DNA from 3 places in the Streptomyces sp. NPDC018693 genome. Region 1 is predicted to be linked to each of the others. Evidence: riboswitches for the same ligand, from Rfam matches in the RefSeq annotation. Region 1 holds a riboswitch; each other region holds the start of a gene.
The links. Region 1 has a riboswitch for cyclic di-AMP ahead of ACH5AC_RS25640 (transglycosylase family protein). Riboswitches for the same ligand answer to the same signal wherever they lie in the genome.
Positions count from the first base shown of each region.

Region 2: linked by a shared signal. The riboswitch ahead of ACH5AC_RS00815 (NlpC/P60 family protein) and the one ahead of ACH5AC_RS25640 (transglycosylase family protein) in region 1 are both predicted to bind cyclic di-AMP.
Region 3: linked by a shared signal. The riboswitch ahead of ACH5AC_RS33635 (M23 family metallopeptidase) and the one ahead of ACH5AC_RS25640 (transglycosylase family protein) in region 1 are both predicted to bind cyclic di-AMP.

Region 1 covers NZ_JBIRZZ010000010.1:185,966-192,881, forward strand. The annotation lists gene ACH5AC_RS25625 (DUF501 domain-containing protein) at 1-451, opposite strand, end outside; gene ACH5AC_RS25630 (septum formation initiator family protein) at 479-955, opposite strand; gene eno (phosphopyruvate hydratase) at 1,071-2,351, opposite strand; gene ACH5AC_RS25640 (transglycosylase family protein) at 2,673-3,389, opposite strand; cyclic di-AMP (ydaO/yuaA leader) riboswitch at 3,394-3,540, opposite strand; gene ACH5AC_RS25645 (transglycosylase family protein) at 3,795-4,808, opposite strand; gene ACH5AC_RS25650 (cytochrome P450) at 5,002-6,267, opposite strand; gene ACH5AC_RS25655 (nucleoside triphosphate pyrophosphohydrolase) at 6,339-6,916, opposite strand, start outside.
Region 2 covers NZ_JBIRZZ010000001.1:157,402-164,317, forward strand. The annotation lists gene ACH5AC_RS00790 (PspC domain-containing protein) at 1-961, shown strand, start outside; gene ACH5AC_RS00795 (LuxR C-terminal-related transcriptional regulator) at 961-1,680, shown strand; gene ACH5AC_RS00800 (hypothetical protein) at 1,571-2,293, opposite strand; gene ACH5AC_RS00805 (NlpC/P60 family protein) at 2,467-3,540, opposite strand; gene ACH5AC_RS00810 (hypothetical protein) at 3,951-4,304, shown strand; gene ACH5AC_RS00815 (NlpC/P60 family protein) at 4,388-5,605, opposite strand; cyclic di-AMP (ydaO/yuaA leader) riboswitch at 5,614-5,785, opposite strand; gene pcrA (DNA helicase PcrA) at 6,038-6,916, shown strand, end outside.
Region 3 covers NZ_JBIRZZ010000019.1:113,871-120,786, reverse strand. The annotation lists gene ACH5AC_RS33650 (GNAT family N-acetyltransferase) at 1-182, opposite strand, end outside; gene ACH5AC_RS33645 (HPr family phosphocarrier protein) at 362-643, shown strand; gene ACH5AC_RS33640 (GntR family transcriptional regulator) at 848-1,543, opposite strand; gene ACH5AC_RS33635 (M23 family metallopeptidase) at 1,733-2,473, opposite strand; cyclic di-AMP (ydaO/yuaA leader) riboswitch at 2,487-2,653, opposite strand; gene ACH5AC_RS33630 (M16 family metallopeptidase) at 2,854-4,242, opposite strand; gene ACH5AC_RS33625 (M16 family metallopeptidase) at 4,239-5,630, opposite strand; gene ACH5AC_RS33620 (DNA topoisomerase (ATP-hydrolyzing) subunit A) at 5,899-6,916, shown strand, end outside.

The DNA of each region.
Region 1 (6,916 bases):
CGAGCGGGTTCACACCCGGCCCGGCGGCCAGGGAGTGGGCCACGAGGACGTGCAGGCACTTCACCCGGTCCGGCATGCCGCCGGCGCTGGGGAAGCCCTTCAGCTCCTCGATCTCGTCCCGCCGCCGGATGTAGTCCTCGTGCGCGGCCCGGTACGCCGCGGCCAGCTCCGGGTCGGCCGCCAGACGGGCCGTCATCTCCTTCATCACGCCGTTCGCCTCCAGCGTGCCGATGGCGGAGTTCGCCTTGGGGCACGTCAGGTAGTACAGCGTCGGGAAGGGTGTGCCGTCGGGCAGGCGCGGCGCCGTCTCGACGACGTCCGGCTGACCGCAGGGGCACCGGTGCGCGATGGCACGCAGCCCGCGCGGCGGCCGCCCGAGCTGCTGCTCGAAGGCGGCGACATCGGCGTCGGTGGGCTCGGTGCGCTCAGTGGTCGGCGGGGGTGTGTCCATTGCCTGTGGAAGATTCTCTCTGTCGGTTCACTGGTCAGAGGCGTCGGCTTTGTCGACCCCGTCCCAGACGTTCGAGTACCAGGGGCGGTCCGCCGCCCCGAGATCCGCGCGCGCCTGCCGGGCCGCGTCCGGGTCGATCACCACGAACCCGGTCTCCCCGGGCATCACATAGTGCAGCCGCAGCCGGATCTGCTGCTCGGCGTACGCGTCGTCCTGCCAGCGCGCCTTGAGGTCGCGCAGCCGCTCCACCCGGGCCTCGGCCTCCTGCCGCTCCCGCTGCAGGTCGGCGATCTCGGCGCGCTGGGAGACGTACTGCCGCATCGGGTACGCGAGGGCCACGATCAGCGAGCACAGCACCATGGCGAGCAGTGCCGCCCGCCCGGTGAGCCGGGAGCGGCGGGCCTGCCGACGGGTCTGCGAGCGGTAGACACGGGCCGCGGTCTGCTCGCCGAGCAGCCGCAGTCTGGTCGCGGTGGAGAACCGGTCCCGGTCCTTCACGGCCATGTGCCCCGCCTCCCGTTCACACGTGCGTACGTCCCCGCACACGGTACGGGACCGCGTACGGGGACGTACGTACGACGCTTCCTACGAGGGTGTACGAGGGCCTCCTACGAGGCCGTCAGCCCTTGAAGCGCGGGAAGGCGCTGCGGCCTGCGTACACCGCGGCGTCGTCGAGGATCTCCTCGATGCGCAGCAGCTGGTTGTACTTGGCCACGCGCTCGGAGCGGGCCGGGGCGCCGGTCTTGATCTGGCCGCAGTTGGTGGCGACGGCGAGGTCGGCGATGGTCACGTCCTCGGTCTCGCCGGAGCGGTGGGACATCATGCACTTGAAGCCGTTGCGCTGGGCCAGCTCGACGGCGTCCAGGGTCTCGGTGAGGGAGCCGATCTGGTTCACCTTCACCAGCAGGGCGTTGGCGGCGCCCTCCTCGATACCACGGGCCAGGCGCTCCGGGTTGGTGACGAACAGGTCGTCGCCGACGAGCTGGACCTTGTCACCGAGCTTGGCGGTGATGGTCTTCCAGCCCTCCCAGTCGTCCTCGAACAGCGGGTCCTCGATGGAGACCAGCGGGTACGCCTCGACCAGCTCGGCGTAGTACTCCGTCATCTCGGCGGCGGAGCGGTTCTTGCCCTCGAAGACGTACACGCCGTCCTTGTAGAACTCGGACGCGGCGACGTCGAGCGCCAGGGCGATCTGCTCGCCGGGGGTGTAGCCGGCCTCCTGGATGGCCTCCAGGATGAGGTCGAGGGCCTCGCGGTTGGAGCCGAGGTTCGGGGCGAAGCCGCCCTCGTCACCGAGGCCGGTGGCCAGGCCCTTGTTCTTCAGGACCTTCTTCAGGGTGTGGTAGACCTCGGCGCCCCAGCGCAGGGCCTCGGAGAACGACTCCGCGCCGATCGGGGCGATCATGAACTCCTGGATGTCCACGTTGGAGTCGGCGTGCGAGCCGCCGTTCAGGATGTTCATCATCGGCACCGGCAGCAGGTGCGCGTTCGGGCCGCCCAGGTAGCGGAAGAGGGGGAGGTCGCTGGCCTCGGAGGCGGCGTGGGCGACGGCGAGGGAGACGCCGAGGATGGCGTTGGCGCCGAGGGAGCCCTTGTTGTCGGTGGCGTCCAGATCGAACATGGCCTGGTCGATCAGGCGCTGCTCGGTGGCGTCGTAACCGACCAGCTCCGGGCCGATCTGCTCGATGACGGCGAGGACGGCCTTCTCGACACCCTTGCCCAGGTAGCGGCCCGGGTCACCGTCGCGGAGCTCGATGGCCTCGAAGGCGCCGGTGGAGGCGCCGGACGGGACGGCGGCACGACCCGTGCTGCCGTCGTCGAGGCCGACCTCGACCTCGACCGTGGGGTTGCCTCGGGAGTCCAGGATTTCCCGGGCTACGACGACGTCGATGGACGGCACGAGCATCTCCTTCTTGGGATGTGACGCTGGAAGTGCGGGGCCACGTGAGCCTTGCGACTAGAGCCTAACCGTCTCCGGGCCATCGGCCAGCCGACCGACCGTCCCGTGGACAAGGTCTGACGGTACCCATTGTTCCCGCGCGGAACAAAGGGCGGGTGAACAGTGGGCGAGGAAACGGGCGGGGAACCGGGCGGAGAAACAGTCGGGGACACGGGCGGAGAAACAGTCGGGGACACGGGCGGGGAAACGGGCGAGAAAAACCCCGCCCCGGCGCGCACGGGGGAAGAACGCGCCGGGGCGGGGAGCATACGAGCCCGCTTGTCACTTCAGGTGAAGCTGCTGGCCCGGGTAGATGAGGTCGGCGTCCTCGACGACGTCCTTGTTCAGCTCGAACAGCTTCTGCCAGCCGCCCTCGACACCGTGCTTCTCGGCGATACCGCTGAGGGTGTCGCCCTTGACGACCTTGTACTCGCCGTCGCCCTTCTTGACCTTCTTGCCGGTCGGGGTGGTGACCGTCTTCTGGCTCTTCTGGGTCTTCTGGGTCTTCTGCGTCTGCTGGCTCTGGGTGGCCGGGCGCTCGGTGGAGCGGTTGGTGCTCTGCTGCTCGGTGGAGCGGCCGGTGGTGCCGGTGCTCGTGTTCGAGGAGCTGGAGCCGCCGGAGTACGGGGTGCTCGACAGGCCGACGCCGCAGTGCGGCCAGGCGCCCTTGCCCTGACCCGCGAGGACCTTCTCGGCGATCTCTATCTGCTGCGCCTTGGTGGCGAGGTCGGCGCGGGCGGCGTACTGCGTGCCGCCGTACGCGGCCCAGGTGGAGGCGGAGAACTGCAGACCGCCGTAGTAGCCGTTGCCGGTGTTGATGGACCAGTTGCCGCCGGACTCGCACTGGGCGACGGCGTCCCACTCGGCCGCTGTGGCGGCGGAGGCGCTGCCGGATGCCATCAGCGGGGCGGCGACGGCGGCGGCGGTGACGCCGGCGACGGCGACTGCGCGGCTGGCCTTGGACGGACGACGGTGCTTGCCCTTGCCGGAGAACAGCATGGATCGATCCCCTCACCGACGCCTGCGAGGTGAGCTGTCGGGTTCGGGCCGGTTGAGTTGCCCGGCCACTCCCCCCTGCTGGGAGGTGTGGCTTCACCCCTAGCCGGATCCGGCGGTGAGGTCTCCCCGATCTCTCGGGCGAGATCCCTCAACTGCCGGGACCGGCACTTACCTTGGGTCCCCCGCTCCTGCCGACGGCGCTGGACGCGACGACTGTTCCCGGGCTGCCACTGGCAGGATTCGGCGTTGCGGCGGCCGGGGCTCGGATTGCCGAGCGGTCATGACCGTAGACACGCGATCCGCCGAATTTCAAAGACGATCAGGGCTTCTGAGACTCATCCCACACTTTCGCCAAACCGGACATTCCGGAGTGAAGTGGGGCGTGAACTCCCGCGCGTTTTCGCCCTATTCGCTACCGACGGACAGGGTCTGACCGGGGACGATATGGCTCGGGTCGGGGCCGATGACATCCTTGTTGCCGTCATAGAGGCCGCGCCATCCGCCGGTGACGTCAAGGGAGTCGGCGATGGAGGCGAGGGTGTCGCCGTCGCGGACGACATACGCGTCGCTCGCGGACTCCCCGGACCCCGCCGACTCCTCGGCGGGGGCGCCACGGTGGCGGCCGGTGCCGAGCGCACCGGTGTCGACGAGGCTCCAGGAACCCACACTCTGCCCCGAGTTGTCCGACTTCTCCCCATCGGCGGTGACCGTAGGTGAGCCGTCGGCCGCCTGAGCGCCCTCCACTCCAGGGTCGGCGGGGGCGGACGTATCGGACTTTGCGGAGCTGTCAGTCGTACCGGAAGAAGGGGTCGAAGGCGACGAGTCGGTGGACGTCTCGGCGGACGCACCGGTGGACGGGCCGACGGACGGAGACGTGGACACAGCGGAGGAACCGGAGGAACTGGAGGAACCGGACGAGTCGGACGGGCTGGAGGAACCAGAGGAGCTCGATGTCCCGCCGGTCGAACTCTTGGAGGAGTCCGAGAGGCCGGTGCCGGTCAGGGCGCCCTGAGGGAGGCCGGTGTCCACGGCGACCGTGCCGTTCGCCTTGGTGAGCCCGGCGGTCAGCCCGCAGGTGCCCCAGGCGCCGACCCCCTTCTCGGCGAGCAGCTTCTGGGCGACGGCTATCTGCTGCTTGCGGCTGGCCTGGTCGGCACTGGGCGCGTAGTCGAGACCGCCGTACGCCTCCCAGTCGTCCTGGGTGAGGCTCAGGCCGCCGTACTCGCCGTTGCCCTCGTCGGCGCTCCAGGAACCACCGGTCTCGCACTCCGCCACCTTGTCCCAGACCGTGCCGTCGGCCGCGCTCGCGCCGGACGCGCCCAGCAGCGGGATGGCGATGGCGGACCCGGTCACTCCGGCCGCGACGAGGAGCGCCGGGGCCTGGCGGGGGCGACGGTGACGACCGTTCCCGGAGAGCATGCGGGGGCCTTTCTCGAGACAGTGGTGACCGGCGCGGCGGATGCGCTGCTTACCCAACCGCGTTGACGAGTGAACGTATAGGCAGACGATCACTTGTCACAAGTTCATGCCGCGCAGATCACGTGAAGATCACAGAGGTGAGGGTGCGTCATGTTTGCCACGGTGAAGGCACCGCCGAGGCAGTGACTGTCATTCACATCTGAGGCGGTGTGAAGCTGACCGGCAGTGTGCGCAGTCCGCGCATGATGAGCCCGCCGCGCCACCGCAGCTCGGCCGGGTCGGCGTCCAGGCGCAGGTCCGGCAGGCGGGTGAGGAGGGTGGCCAGGGCGGTCTGGCCCTCCAGCCGGGCGAGCGGGGCGCCGAGGCAGTAGTGGATGCCGTGGCCGTAGCCCAGGTGCTGGTTGTCGCGGCGGGAGAGGTCGAGCGTGTCGGGGTCGGTGAAGCGGTCCGGGTCACGGTCGGCGGCGGCCAGCACGACGAGGACCGGGTCGCCGGGCGCGATGTCCTGACCGCCGATGCTGAGCGGCTGCGTGGCGAACCGCCAGGTGGCGAGCTCGACGGGCCCGTCGAAGCGCAGCAGTTCCTCCACACCTGTCTCCAGGAGGGCCGTCTCCTTGTGCGCCAGGGAGGTCTGGAGGCGGGCCCGCTGCTCGGGGTGGGTGAGCAGGGCGTAGGTGCCGTTGCCGATGAGGTTGACGGTCGTCTCGAAGCCGGCGAACAGGAGGATGAACGCCATCGCGGCGGCCTCGTTCTCGGTGAGGTGCTCACCGTGGTCGGAGGCGCGGATGAGCCCGGAGATCAGGTCCTCGCCGGGCGCCGGCTCCACGGGCAGGGCGGCGCGCTTGCGGTGGATCAGCTCCGACAGATAGCCGCGCATCATCTTCACCGACCGCGCGACCCCGCCGCGCGGGCCCCCGCCGTGCCGGATCATCATGCCGGCCCAGTCCCGGAAGTCGTCCTGGTCCTCGCGGGGCACGCCCAGCAGGTCGCAGATGGCGTAGATCGGCAGCGGGAAGGCGAACTCGTGGATCAGGTCGGCATGCCCCCTCTCGGCGAACCGATCGATCAACTGGTCGGTGAGCTCCTGGACCCGGGGCGCGAACTCGGCGACCCGGCGCGGCGTGAACGCCTTGCTCACCAGCCGACGCAGCCGGGTGTGGTCCGGCGGGTCGATGTTGAGCAGATGCGTCATCAGCTCGGCCTTGCGCTCACCGGGGATACCCGTCTTGCCCTTCGCATGCGCGGGCTCGTCATGGTGCGCGGGATTCTTGGAGAGCCGTTGGTCCGCGAGCGCCTGCCGGGCATCGGCGTACCGGGTGACCAGCCATGCCTCCACCCCGCTCGGCAGGGTGGTCCGACGCACGGGCGCGTGCTCCCGCAGCCAGGCGTAGGCGGGGTAGGGGTCTGCCGCGAACTCCCAGGTGAAGAGTTCAGGTCCGCGAGGCTCGTCGTACTGCATACCCCGACCCTACGCAGCAACCGGACTGCCCCCCTGCCTTCGCTCCCATCCCTCGGTGAGCATGGCCCGGACTAGTTCTGCTTCTCCTTCTCGATCGTCCGTATCGCGTCGCGGTAGGCGCGGGCCGCTGCTCGCAGGGCCGCCTCCGGGTCGATGCCCTCGGCCTCCGCTCGGGCCGCGAGGGCCAGGAGTTCGTAGCCGATGCCGGGGCCTGTGCCGTCGGGCTTCGGCAGGGGTACGTCCAGGCCGGCCGTGCGGACGCGGGAGGCCAGCTTGGCGGCGAGGGCCAGGCCCGGCTGCTGGAGCGGGATGCCCTCGGTCACCGAATCGCGCCGCTTCTCGACGGCCTTGGTGCGCAGCCAGTGTTCCTTGACCTCCTCCGGGGTGGTGGCTGTCGCGTCGCCGAAGACATGCGGGTGGCGGTGAATCAGCTTGTCGACGATGGTGCCCGCCACGTCGTCGATGGAGAACGGCGTCTCCTCGTCCTCCTCCGCTATACGGGCGTGGAAGACCACCTGGAGCAGGACGTCGCCCAGCTCCTCACGCAGCTCGTCGCGGTCCCCGTCCTCAATCGCCTCGACCAGTTCGTACGACTCCTCGACCGCGTACTTCGCGAGGCCCTGGTGAGTCTGGCGGGACGACCACGGGC
Region 2 (6,916 bases), on a different contig from region 1:
CCTGCTCCTCATGGTCGTCGTGGCCATGGTCTTCGTGGGCAACGTCGATCTGGGCGGCGGAGCCAAGGCATACCTGCTCCCGGCCGTTCTCGTCGGCGCGGGCGTCGCGCTGGTGTGGCGGCAGGCGGACAACGCCCGCCGCGCCCGCTGGATCGAGGCCGGCCGCCGCCGGCGCACCCTCACTCTGCTGCGTACGGTGGGCGGGGTCCTGCTGGTCACTGCCGGTGTCGTCGGCATCTTCGTGCTGCAGGGCTCCGCCGCCCACCTCGGCTCGGTCCTCCAGGCGGCCCTCGCGGTCCTCGTCGGGATAACGCTCCTGGCCGGGCCGTATCTCGTCCGGATGACCCAGGACCTGTCGGAGGAGCGCCTGATGCGTATCCGTGCCCAGGAGCGGGCGGAGGTCGCGGCCCATGTCCATGACTCGGTGCTGCACACCCTCACCCTGATCCAGCGCAACGCGGAGAACGCGGGTGAGGTCCGCCGTCTCGCCCGGGCCCAGGAGCGCGACCTGCGCACCTGGCTGTACAAGCCGGAGGGCACCGGCAAGGACGAGTCCGACGAGCCGGACACCCTCGCCGACGCGGTCCGGTGCAACGCCGCTGAGGTGGAGGACAAGCACGGCGTGCCGATCGAGGTCGTCGTGGTGGGCGACTGCCCGCTCGACGAGAGGATCGGCGCGCAGATGCAGGCCGCGCGCGAAGCGATGGTGAACGCCGCGAAGTACGGTGGCGAGGGCGGCGCCGTACAGGTCTTCGCCGAAGTCGAGGGGAAGACGGTCTTCGTGTCCGTCCGCGACCGCGGCCCCGGCTTCGACCTCGATGCGATACCCGCCGACCGCATGGGTGTCAGAGAATCGATCATCGGCCGCATGGAGCGCAACGGCGGTACGGCGCGGCTGCGGGCGGTGCCCGATGGCGGCACGGAGGTCGAGCTGGAGATGGAGAGGGCGGAGAAGACCTGATGAGCGATCCGACCGAGACGAACGCGGAGCCCGCGGAGACGACCGGCGGTGCGGGCGCGCGCCATGTGCGCGTGGTCCTCGTCGACGACCACCGTATGTTCCGCACGGGCGTACAGGCCGAGATCGGCCAGACCGAGCAGACCGGTGTCGAGGTCGTCGGTGAGGCCGCCGACGTCGACCAGGCGGTCACGGTCATCACCGCGACCCGGCCCGAGGTGGTTCTCCTCGACGTCCATCTGCCGGGCGGCGGCGGGGTCGAAGTGCTGCGCCGGTGCGCCACCTTGATGGCCGACACCGAGCGGCCCGTGCGGTTCCTGGCGCTGTCCGTGTCGGACGCGGCGGAGGATGTGATCGGGGTGATCCGGGGCGGTGCGCGGGGCTATGTGACGAAGACGATCACGGGCTCGGATCTCATCGACTCCATCTTCCGGGTGCAGGAGGGCGACGCCGTCTTCTCGCCGCGGCTGGCCGGGTTCGTGCTGGACGCCTTCGCCTCCACCGACGCCCCGCCGGTCGACGAGGACCTCGACCGGCTCACCCAGCGGGAGCGTGAGGTACTGCGCCTCATCGCCCGCGGCTATGCGTACAAGGAGATCGCCAAGCAGCTGTTCATCTCGGTGAAGACGGTCGAGTCCCATGTGTCGGCGGTGCTGCGCAAGCTCCAGCTGTCCAACCGTCATGAGCTGACCCGCTGGGCGACGGCCCGGCGCCTGGTCTGACCGGCGCGGCGCCCAGGGCACGCAGCGCCCAGCGGTAGTGCCGTACCGCGTTGATCGCGCCGATCAGGCCGGTCAGCCACAGGATGGTGCCGATGCCCATGCCGAGGGCGGCGCGGGCGTAGGTCGTGCGGTCGGGGGCCGTGCCGGCGGAGGTGAAGGCCGCCCAGAGGCCGATCGCGCCGAGGGTGAAGGAGGACAGCAGCCAGAAGAGGCTGAGGCCGGGGGAGCGGAGGCGGGCGTCGGTCTGCGGGTGGCGGTCCAGGGCGAGCCAGGCGTCGAGGAGCCGACGCGTCTGGTGGTCGCGGCGGATGGCGCGTGTGACGGCGACGACGGACGGGGTGAGCGCGGCGAGGCCGAGCAGCGCGAAGAGCGGGCCGAGGAGGAGGCCCGTCGGGTCCCTCTCCTCGAACTGCTGGAGCGGCAGCACCAGCAGAGCCCAGCCGATGATCGCGGCGAGGGCCAGCAGCCACAGCAGGAACACCCGGTGCACGCCGAGGCTCCGGCGGCGCAGCTCCTCCAGCACCCAGGCCCGGTCGGCGAGCAGCGCGGCCCGGTCCGGCCACACGCGGAAGTGCGGCGGGGGAGGGGGCGGCGGCAGCGTGGAGCTCGGCATCGGGACTCTCTCGCGGGGCGGGGGCGCGGTGGGACGGGGCGGGACGGTCGTGACGCTACCGTGCCACCGGACCATGATCGTGCCATGGCCGCCGCCTCGGGTGGGCCGCCGCGGGCTCCGGCCGCCACCCGAACGGACCCCGCCACAGCGGCACTTGAGGGGGGCCTGCCGGTTCACACCACCCGTGTCGCCCCGGCGAACGGCATCTCGTCGAGCGGAGCCACGCGGACAGAGGAGGAGGGGTTCGGGGCGTGGATCATCATGCCGTTGCCGATGTAGAGGCCCACATGGCTGATGCCGGAGTAGAAGAACACCAGGTCACCGGGGAGGAGTTCGGAGCGGGAGACGCGGCGGCCGGCGTCGATCTGGGCGTAGGTGGTGCGGGGCAGGGAGATTCCGGCGGAGCGGTAGGCGGCCTGGATGAGTCCGGAGCAGTCGAAGGCGTTCGGGCCGGTCGCGCCCCAGACATAGGGGCTGCCGATCTTGGACTGGGCGTATGCGATGGCCGCCGCCGTACGGGAGTTGGGGGCCTGCGTGGTGGCCGCTGCGGGGGCCCGCAGGCTGTCGCGCGGCCCGCTCGACGAGTCCCGTGAGGCGCGGCCGTCGGCGCCGCTGCCGCCCGCGATCCGGGCCTGTTCCTCGGCGGTCAGCCGGGACAGCAGCTGTCGGGCGGTGTCCAGCTTGCCGGTGATCGTCTCCTTCTGCTGCCGCAGCTCCGTCTGGCGCGACCGGAGCGAGTCCAGCTCGATACGGGCGGCGCCGCGCAACTGCTCGATCTCCCGCAGCTCCTCGCGTACGCGGGCGACGGCGGCGGACTGCCGGTCGTTGGCGCGTTCGGCGAAGGCGGCGCCGTCGAGGTAGCGGTCGGGGTTGTCGGAGAGCGCCAGCTGCATGGCCGGGTCGAGCCCGCCGGCGCGGTACTGCGCCGCCGCCATGGAACCCAGCGCCTCCCGAGCCGAGTTGAGCCGATGCTCCTTGCGCGCCGCCTCGTCCCGCAGTGTCTTGAGGCGCTGCTCGGCCTGCTGTGCCTTCTCCTTGGCGCCGTTGTACTTCTCGGTGGCGGCCTCCGCCTCCTGGTACAGCTGGTCCACCTTGGCCTTGACCTGCGCGGGGGTCGGGGCCGGCGCGGCGTGCCCGGTGCCGTCGAAGGCGGTCGCGGTCGCCGCGCCCGCGAGGGCGAAGGTCGCCGCGGTACGGGCCGTATTGCCGCTGAGCGAGCGCTGTCGGGACTTGCGGTGCGCTGCCACGTGGGACTGCACGTCCTTTCGTACGACCGCCTCGGTACGAGGAGTGTCGATGTGTCCGGCGACGCCCCGCACGGGGGGAGTGGGGCGCCGCCGGACCCTCGGCGGTGGCGTCCGGCTGCCGCCCCTGGCCCGGGCGGCGGTGGGGAGCCGGTCACCTGGGGCAGGACGCTAGGCCCGGTGATGTCGGCTTGGTAACGCGATGTGTGGAAATGACATGAGTGGACCGCACCGTGGCCGCATGTGATCACGGTGGCGTGTCGAGGGTGACGACTTGGCGCGACGCGCTGACCGAAGCGGGGAATGCGGGGCTGCTGGGAACGGCGGGCTGCTAGGGGGTGCCTATGTGCGGGCTCACACAAGGGTGGGCCGGTGTCGGAGGAGACCCACCCGGCTGATTAGCATCCGGCCTCATGGACGTACTCATCCATCTCTTCGTCGGCCTGCACATCATCGGCATCGGCGCGCTCCTCGGCGGCTTCCTCACCCAGATGAAGGCGATGGGCGAGGGCACCGCCCGCTTCGTCCCCGCGATGCTGCACGGCGCGGCCACCATGCTGATCACCGGCGTTGTCCTGGTCGGCCTCAACCAGTCGGAATACGGACACGTCAACAACGTCAAGATCGGCGTGAAGCTGGCGCTGCTGATCGTGATCCTCGGGCTGGTGTACGTCCAGCGCGACGAGGAGAAGGTGGACAAGCGGTTGTTCGGCCTGGTCGGGCTACTGACCACGGCGAACATCTTCATCGCCGTGCTGTGGACCTGACCGGGCCGCGCCCGTACCGCCGCAGCTGATCCGCGCGCGTGCGGCGCACAAGCCACCGCACGCGCGCGTACGTGCGTGCCCGGTTACGCCGGGCGGACGACGCTGTGGATCGATGACTCGCCGTCGTAGTAGATCGACTCCTCGCGGACGTACGCGCCCGGCTTGGGGGCGTGGATCATCATGCCGTTGCCGATGTAGAGGCCGACGTGGCTGATGTCGTCGTAGAAGAAGACGAGGTCACCGGGCTGGGCGTTGGAGAGGGAGACCGTGGTGCCGGCGTTGACCTGGTCCCAGGTGGTGCGGGGCAGGGTGACGCCGGCGGCCTTCCAGGCGGCCTGGGTGAGGCCGGAGCAGTCGTAGGAGTCGGGGCCGGTGGCTCCCCAGACGTACGGCTTGCCGATCTGGGCGCGGGCGAAGGCGAGGGCCTTCTCGGCCTTGGTGGCGTACGAGGAGTCGGTGGACGTGGAGCCGGTGGAGGTGGAGTCCGAGGCAGAGGTAGAGGTAGAGGTAGAGGTAGAGCCTGAGGAGGTCGATGTGCTGCTCTCCTGCTGGGCCGCTTCCTGGGCCGCCGCCTCGCGGGCCGCCTGTTCCTCCGCCTGCCGCTTGGCCAGCTCGGCGGCCTTGCGGGCGGCCTCCTCCTGCTTCTGGCGCTCGATCTCGGCCAGCCGGGCCTTCTCCTCCGCCGTCAACTCCGCCAGCAGCACGCGCGCGTCGCTGAGCTTCTTCTGGACGGTGGCTTTGGCGGTCTTGAGCTCGTTCTGGGTCTCGGTGAGGGCCTGGAGGCTCTGGGTGGCCTCCTGGCGCTTCTTCATCGTCTCCGACTGCTCGGTGAAGTAGTCGTCGACCGCGCTCTTCTGGCGGTCGGTCAGACGGCTCATCAGCTGCGCCGTGTCGAAGTAGTCCTGTGCGGACTCCGCGAGCAGGAAGGTCGCCGTGTCGGGCACGACGGCGCCGGTGCGGTACTGGGCGGCGGCGAAGGACCCCAGCTTCTCCCGCGCCTGGTTGAGCCGCTGGGTGCGCTGGGCGACGTCGTCCAGGAGGCTGTCGACCTGCTTGCGCTGCTTGGCCGTCTTCTCCTTGGCGGCGTTGTACTTCTCTGTCGCCGACTCCGCCTGGCGGTAGAGATCGTCGACCTTCTTCTCGACCTCCTCCAGGCTGGGCCTGTCGTCGTCGGAGGGTGCGGCGTTCGCCGTCTGGGAGAGCAGGGCCACGGAGGTCAGAGCGGCGGTGGCGAGGGCGGGGGTGCGTATCCCGGCCACGCGCGTGCCGCCGAAGCGCGGCTTGCGGTGCTGCGACGCCAAGGGAGGCGACTCCTTCCATGTTCCGCCTACCGAGTTAGCTGTCGGGTTCGGGCGGATGGTTCGGAAGGGTTGCCCTACGGCTCGTCCCCGCAGGGGAGTCGTGCCGATTCACCCCAAGGTCGGTGGGTCCCCGGCTCCGGCTGCCGCGAGGGGGCGCGCCGGACTCGGCGGAGGCCGCGCGGCCCGGCGACGTTCGCCGGTGGGTGTCGTACGGCCTGCCCGGCACGGTAGCCAACTCGTGTGGCCCCTGTGAAGGTTGATGGGTGATATGCCCGATACATTTCCGTGACCTTTTTCGGGCGGCTCCGGACGGTGACAGCGGTGCCCCTCAGGGTGAGGTGAGGAGCCTCACCCACGGATCCTCGCCCGGATCCCGGGATGTTCCCGGGACGGCGGCCGGTTGTCAGTGGGGAGCCCTAGACTCGGAGAGCGATGAGCAGCCTCTTTGACGACAGCTTCCTGGCGGACCTCCAGGCCCCCCGCGGGCACGGGGAGGAGCCCCCGCCGCCGCCCGAGGACGATCACGCTCCGGAGCCGATTCCGGACGATCTGTTCGGCGGGAAGTTCGACGTGCCCCCGGACCGGGACGCCTACTATCGCGACGGCGCCCCGCGCCCCGCCCTGGACGCCGCCGCCCTGGTCGAGGGGCTCAACGAGAACCAGCGCGCCGCCGTCGTGCACTCCGGCACCCCACTGCTCATCGTCGCCGGCGCCGGCTCGGGCAAGACCCGTGTGCTCACCCACCGCATCGCCCATCTGCTCGCCGACCGGAATGTGCACCCCGGCCAGATCCTCGCGATCACCTTCACCAACAAGGCCGCGGGTGAGATGAAGGAGCGCGTCGAGCAGCTCGTCGGCCCGCGTGCGAACGCGATGTGGGTCATGACGTTCCACAGCGCGTGCGTGCGCATCCTGCGCCGCGAGAGCAAGAAGCTCGGCTTCACCTCGTCGTTCTCGATCTACGACGCCACCGACTCCAAGCGCCTGATGGCCCTGGTCTGCCGCGACCTGGACCTCGACCCCAAGCGCTTCCCGCCCAAGTCCTTCAGCGCCAAGATCAGCAACCTGAAGAACGAACTGATCGACGAGGAGGACTTCGCCGCCCAGGCGTCCGACGGCTTCGAGAAGACCCTCGCCCAGGCGTACGCGCTGTACCAGTCCCGCCTCCGCGAGGCCAACGCGCTCGACTTCGACGACCTGATCATGACGACGGTCAACCTGCTGCGCGCCTTCCCGGACGTCGCCGAGCACTACCGCCGCCGATTCCGGCACGTCCTGGTCGACGAGTACCAGGACACCAACCACGCCCAG
Region 3 (6,916 bases), on a different contig from region 1:
CGCGGGTAGGGCGCGAAGAAGCGGTAGTACTTCGACTCGTCCGACACCTGCTCGTAGAAGCTGACCAGGCGCTCGGCGTCGTCGACGGTGATCGGGCGGATGCGCGCGGTGCCGCCGTCGCGCAGCACCACGTCGGCTTCCCAGTGGGCGGGGTACTCCTGCCGGTCCGGCGCGCTTCGCATGGGGCCCAGAGTACGGCTCGCGTACGACAACGGCGCGGGACAATCTGTGGAGGACGTCCGTCGGGTCTAGGCCGAGGCCCGACGGTCACTCCCCCAGGGGCCGAACGACCCCTGGGGGCACGCGTCACGATGTGGAACACTGGTCTAGACAACCCTGAGAAACTGAAGGGCAGCATCACATGGCTGAGCGCCGCGTCAACGTCGGCTGGGCCGAGGGCCTTCACGCCCGCCCCGCCTCCATCTTCGTCCGGGCCGCCACGGCCGCAGGCGTCCCCGTGACGATCGCCAAGGCCGACGGCACCCCCGTCAACGCGGCCTCCATGCTGGCCGTGCTGGGCCTGGGCGCCCAGGGCGGCGAGGAGATCGTCCTCGCCTCGGACGCCGAGGGTGCGGACGTGGCCCTCGACCGTCTGGCGAAGCTGGTCTCCGAGGGTCTCGAGGAGCTTCCCGAGACCGTCTGAACCCGCCGCGAAGCCGCGTCGCCCGTCATCCCGGGAGGCGCGGCTTCGCCGTTTCCGCACCGCCTCACGGAATTACCCGGGCATACTCGATAACCGGCGTCCGGGCACGCGGAAGACGCGCGCCCTGAAATTCACGGCACGCACGGAAAAGGCAGCACAAATAGGCGTCCACCGAATATGCCCTCTTTGTATACGGCCCTTGTGTTAATGTCGCAGGCCGGACATGTTTACGGGATGTTGCGAAGTCCTCACACGGTCCGCGCGATCGCCGCCGCCGGAAAAGCGCAACCGGTGCGCGAGGTTCGCTCGCTCGGTGTGCAGCGCCGTGACCGCCCGCGCGCGCTCGCCGTCGCCGCGCGCCACCGCGTCCACGATCGCGCCGTGCTCGGCCCAGGCGTCCAGGGGACTGGCGGGGGCCTCCACGGCGTACATCCAGGCGATCTTGTGGCGCAGCTGGGTGAGCGTCGACGTCAGGGCGTGGCTGCCGGTGGCCTGGGCGAGCGTCTCGTGGAACCAGCCGCCCAGGGAGCGCAGATCCTCGCTGTTGCCCCGTCTGGCCCGCTCCTGTCCGAGCCGGACGAGCCCGCGCAGCACCTTCAGATGCGCCTCGGTACGCCGCTGGGCGGCCCGCGCGGCACCGAGCGGCTCCAGCAGCATGCGCATCTCCAGCAGGTCGGCGGCCTCCTGCTCGGTCGGTTCCGCGACGCACGCGCCCGCGTGCCGCCGGGTGACGACGAACCCCTCCGCCTCCAGGGTGCGCAGCGCCTCCCGCACGGGAACGCGGGAGACGCCGTAGCGGCGGGCGAGGAGTTCCTCGGTGAGCCGGCTGCCACGCTCGTAGACACCCGCGACGATGTCGTCCCGGATGGCCGTGCACACCGAGTGCGCCGGAATGCGCATGACCGACCTCCGCATTAATCCCCGTGAAACGTCGACGATTGACGTTGTGTTGAGCGACTCTAATGCAATGAGCCGCAATTTCCGATGGCGGGCCGGAATCCATGGATATTTTTTGGACAGCGGCGCATCCGAAACGACGAAAGCCCCGGCTCGGTGAGCCGGGGCCGTACGCGATGTCGCCGCGGGGCGTCAGACGTTCACGCCGTGCTTGCGGAGGTAGGCGACGGGGTCGATGTCCGAGCCGTACTCCGGGGTGGTGCGGGCCTCGAAGTGCAGGTGCGGTCCGGTGACGTTGCCGGTCGCGCCGGACAGGCCGATCCGCTGGCCGGGGACGACCTGCTGGCCGACCGACACACCGACGGACGACAGGTGGCCGTACTGGGTGTACGCGCCGTCGTTCATGCGGATCACGATCTGGTAGCCGTAGGCGCCGCCCCAGCCGGCCTCGACGACGGTGCCGGAGCCGACCGCGTGCACGGGTGTACCGCTCCCCGCGTGGAAGTCGACGCCGGTGTGGCTGCCGGAGGACCACACGGCGCCGCCCGCGCGGTAGCTGGTGGAGACATAGGAGCCGGTGACCGGCGGGACGAAGGCGTTGAGGCGTCGGCGCTCGGCCTCGCGCGCGGCACGGGCCTTGGCCTCTCGCTCCGCCTTGGCCTTGGCGGCCGCCCTCTGGCGCGCCTCCTCGACCTCTGCGGCCCGCTGCTGCGCCGCGGCCTGGTCCTCTATCTGCTCCGCCACGGCGTCGTTCACCGTGACGACGGGGATGAACCCGGTCTGCTCGGCGGAGGTCTCGGCGGCGAGGGCGGGGCTGGTCACGGTGGCCATGACGCCGGTGGTGGTGAGCGCCGCGACGCCCGCCGCGCGGGCCGTGCCGCGCTGCAGCCGGCTGGGGCGACGGTGCTTCCCGGTGGCGCAGGTGAACGCCATGAAGTCGAGCGGTCCTTTCCTTCCCTCTCGCCTACCGGGTTAGCTGACGGGTTCGGAGCAGGAAGGTCTCCTACGGACCCCCTCACTACCGCGCGGGCGTCCGATTCACCCCAGGGACTGCCGATTTGGGTCCCCGGCTCCCCTGGCTCGCGCCGTACGGGGACTCGGCGATGGCTGTCCGGTGCCGCGGGCGCGGCGCACTGCCTGACGAACAGCCCGGACGACGCTAGAGGGGCCCGCCTTCGATTCCCAAACGGAACGGGGCTTTTGTAGCGCATCCCACAGGGCAGACAGGCAATCTCTCTCCCAATTCGGACATGGCGGGGCCCTGGTGACGCTTCGGTACACCAGGGCCCCACGCGCGCGTGCGTCGTTCGCGGCTACTCCGCCGGTACGACCTTCACCTCGCCGATACCGAGGGCCTCGACCGGCTCCTTGATCTGCGCGGCGTCGCCCACCAGGACGGTCACCAGGCGGTCCACCGGGAAGGCGCTCACGGCGGCGGCGGTGGCCTCGACCGTGCCGGTGGCGGCGAGCTGCTGGTAGAGCGTCGCCTGGTAGTCGTCGGGCAGGTGCTGCTCGACCTGGTCGGCCAGCGTGCCGGCGACGGCGGCGGCGGTCTCGTACTTCAGCGGGGCCACCCCGACGAGGTTCTGCACGGCGACGTCGCGCTCGGCGTCGGTCAGACCCTCCGCGGCGAGGGTGCGCAGCACCGCCCACAGGTCCGCCAGGGCGGGACCGGTGTTGGGGGTGTCGACCGAGCCGCTGATGGCGAGCATCGCCGCACCCGAACCGTCGGGGGCGGAGCGCAGCACCTGGCCGAAGGCGCGCACGCCGTAGGTGTAGCCCTTCTCCTCGCGCAGCACGCGGTCCAGGCGGGAGGTGAGGGTGCCGCCCAGGCAGTACGTGCCGAGCACCTGGGCGGGCCACACGCGGTCGTGCCGGTCGGGGCCGACGCGGCCGATGAGCAGCTGTGTCTGGACGGCGCCGGGACGGTCCACGATGATCACCCGTCCGGTGTCGTCGGCGGTCACCGGCGGCACCGGGCGCGGTGTGGCCGCGGAGCCCGTCCAACTGCCCAGGGTCTCGCCGAGGAGCGCGGGCAGGTCGACGCCGGTGAGGTCGCCGACGACCACGGCGGTGGCCGTGGCGGGGCGGACGTGCCGGTCGTAGAAGGCGCGGACGGCGCCGGAATCGATGGCCTCGACCGTCTCCGCGGTCCCCTGGCGCGGGCGCGACATGCGGGCGTCGGCCGGGAACAGCTCCTTGGAGAGTTCCTTGGCGGCGCGCCGGGACGGGTTGGCCAGCTCGTGCGGGATCTCGTCGAGGCGGTTGCGCACCAGGCGCTCGATCTCGCTGTCGGCGAACGCGGGCGCCCTGAGGGCGTCGGCGAGCAGCCCGAGCCCCTTGGGCAGGCGTGAGACCGGTACCTCCAGGCTGAGCCGGACGCCGGGGTGGTCGGCGTGCGCGTCGAGGGTGGCGCCGCAGCGCTCCAGCTCGGCGGCGAACTCCTCGGCGGAGTACTTGTCGGTGCCCTCGGAGAAGGCCCGCGCCATGATCGTGGCGACGCCGTCGAGGCCGGCCGGCTCGGCTTCCAGGGGCGCGTCCAGGAGGACCTCGACGGCGACGAGCTGCTGGCCGGGGCGGTGGCAGTGCAGCACGGTCAGGCCGTTGTCCAGCGTGCCGCGCTCGGGGGCCGGGAACGCCCAGGGCTTGGCCTCGCCCGCCCGCGGCTGGGGGTGGAACTCCATCGTGGCGAGCTCGGTCACTTGGCCCTCTCCTCATGGTCGTCGGCTTCCACGGTGGCCGCGGACTCCGGGTCTTCGGTGCCCGCCACGTCCTCGACGTGCTCCGGGGCGAGCGGCTCGTAGACGAGCACCGCGCGGTTGTCGGGGCGCAGGCGGGCCTGGGCGACCTCCCGCACCTCCTCCGGCGTGATCTCCAGCACGCGCTGGACGGCGGTCAGGGCGAGCTGCGGGTCGCCGAACAGCACGGCGAACCGGCACAGTTCGTCGGCGCGGCCGGCGACCGTGCCGAGCCGGTCCAGCCACTCGCGCTCCAACTGGGCCTGCGCCCGCTCCATTTCCTCGGCGGTGGGGCCCTCCTCGGCGAACCGGGCGAGCTCCTCGTCGATGGCGGCCTCGATGACCGGCACCTCGACGTCCCCGGAGGTCTTCACGTCCAGCCAGCCCAGGGAGGGCGCCCCGGCGAGCCGCAGCAGGCCGAAGCCCGCCGCGACGGCCGTACGGTCGCGTCGTACGAGCCGGTTGTACAGGCGGGAGGACTCGCCGCCGCCGAGGACGGTCAGGGCGAGGTCGGCCGCGTCGCACGCGCGCGTGCCGTCGCTCGGCAGGCGGTAGGCGGCCATCAGGGCGCGGGCCGGGACCTCCTCCTCGACGACCTCGCGCAGTTCCTCGCCGATGACGTCGGGCAGCGAGCCGTCACGCGGCGTGGGCTTGCCGTCGTGCGCGGGGATGGAGCCGAAGTACTTCTCGACCCAGGCGAGCGTCTGCTCGGGGTCGATGTCGCCGACGACGGACAGGACGGCGTTGTTGGGCGCGTAGTAGGTACGGAAGAACGCGCGCGCGTCCTCCAGGGTCGCCGCGTCCAGGTCGGCCATGGAGCCGATCGGCGTGTGGTGGTAGGGGTGGCCGTCCGGGTAGACCAGTGCGGTCAGCTTCTCGAACGCCGTGCCGTAGGGGACGTTGTCGTAGCGCTGGCGGCGCTCGTTCTTGACGACGTCGCGCTGGTTCTCCATGGACTCGTCGTCCAGGGCGGTGAGCAGGGAGCCCATGCGGTCGGCCTCCAGCCAGAGGGCGAGCTCCAGCTGGTGCGCGGGCATGGTCTCGAAGTAGTTGGTGCGCTCGAAGCTGGTGGTGCCGTTGAGGGAGCCGCCGGCGCCCTGCACCAGCTCGAAGTGGCCGTTGCCCTTGACCTGGGCGGAGCCCTGGAACATCAGGTGCTCGAAAAGGTGAGCCAGGCCGGTACGTCCCTTGACTTCGTGGCGCGAACCGACGTCGTACCAGAGGCACACCGCCGCGACGGGGGTCAGGTGGTCCTCGGAGAGCACCACGCGCAGGCCGTTGGCCAGGCGGTGCTCGGTCGCTGTCAGGCCCCCGGAGCCTGCCTGGGCTGTGGCCGTGTGACCCATGGGCATGTACGTCCCTTCGATCGCGGACGCGGTCGTCGAACCGCGGATTTCCTGCCGGTCCTGTCACTGTATGCAAGCGTGCGGACGGTCGGCGAAGTTCCCGCGGGACGTACGCCGAGAGCGGATCGCGTAGCCTGCGGGCAGCCGCGCGGAGGTGATCGCGCTGCGGGGCCGGGACGAGCGTGATCGGGTCCCTGCCCGCGTTGTCAGTGCCGCGGTCCACAATGGTCCGCGTCAGAACCCGTCACACGCTTCAGCAAGGAGCCAGGCAGCGATGGCCCGCCGCAGCACGAAGACCCCGCCGCCCGACGACTCGTACGAGGAGAAGATCCTCGACATCGACGTCGTCGACGAGATGCAGGGCTCCTTCCTCGAGTACGCGTACTCGGTCATCTACTCCCGCGCCCTGCCGGACGCCCGCGACGGGCTCAAGCCCGTGCACCGCCGCATCGTCTACCAGATGAACGAGATGGGCCTGCGCCCCGACCGCGGCTATGTGAAGTGCGCGCGCGTGGTCGGCGAGGTCATGGGCAAGTTGCACCCGCACGGCGACGCGTCGATCTACGACGCCCTGGTGCGGATGGCGCAGCCCTTCTCCATGCGCGTGCCGCTGGTCGACGGCCACGGCAACTTCGGCTCGCTGGGCAATGACGACCCGCCGGCCGCCATGCGGTACACCGAGTGCCGCCAGGCAGCGGCGACCAGCCTGATGACGGAGTCGATCGACGAGGACACGGTCGACTTCACACCGAACTACGACGGCCAGGAGCGGGAGCCGGTGGCGCTGCCCGCCGCCTTCCCGAACCTGCTGGTCAACGGCTCCTCCGGCATCGCGGTCGGCATGGCGACGAACATGCCGCCGCACAACCTGGGCGAGGTCATCGCCGCGGCCCGCCATCTGATCCGCTTCCCGAACGCGGATCTGGACGCCCTGATGAAGCACATCCCGGGCCCCGACCTGCCCACCGGCGGCCGGATCGTCGGCCTGTCCGGCATCCGGGACGCCTACGAGACGGGCCGCGGCACCTTCAAGATCCGCGCCACGGTGTCGATCGAGTCCGTGACGGCCCGCCGCAAGGGTCTGGTGGTCACCGAACTGCCCTTCACCGTCGGCCCCGAGAAGGTCATCGCCAAGATCAAGGATCTGGTCGGCTCGAAGAAGATCCAGGGCATCGCGGACGTCAAGGACCTCACCGACCGGGAGCACGGTCTGCGCCTGGTCATCGAGATCAAGAACGGCTTCGTGCCGGAGGCGGTCCTGGAGCAGCTCTACAAGCTGACGCCGATGGAGG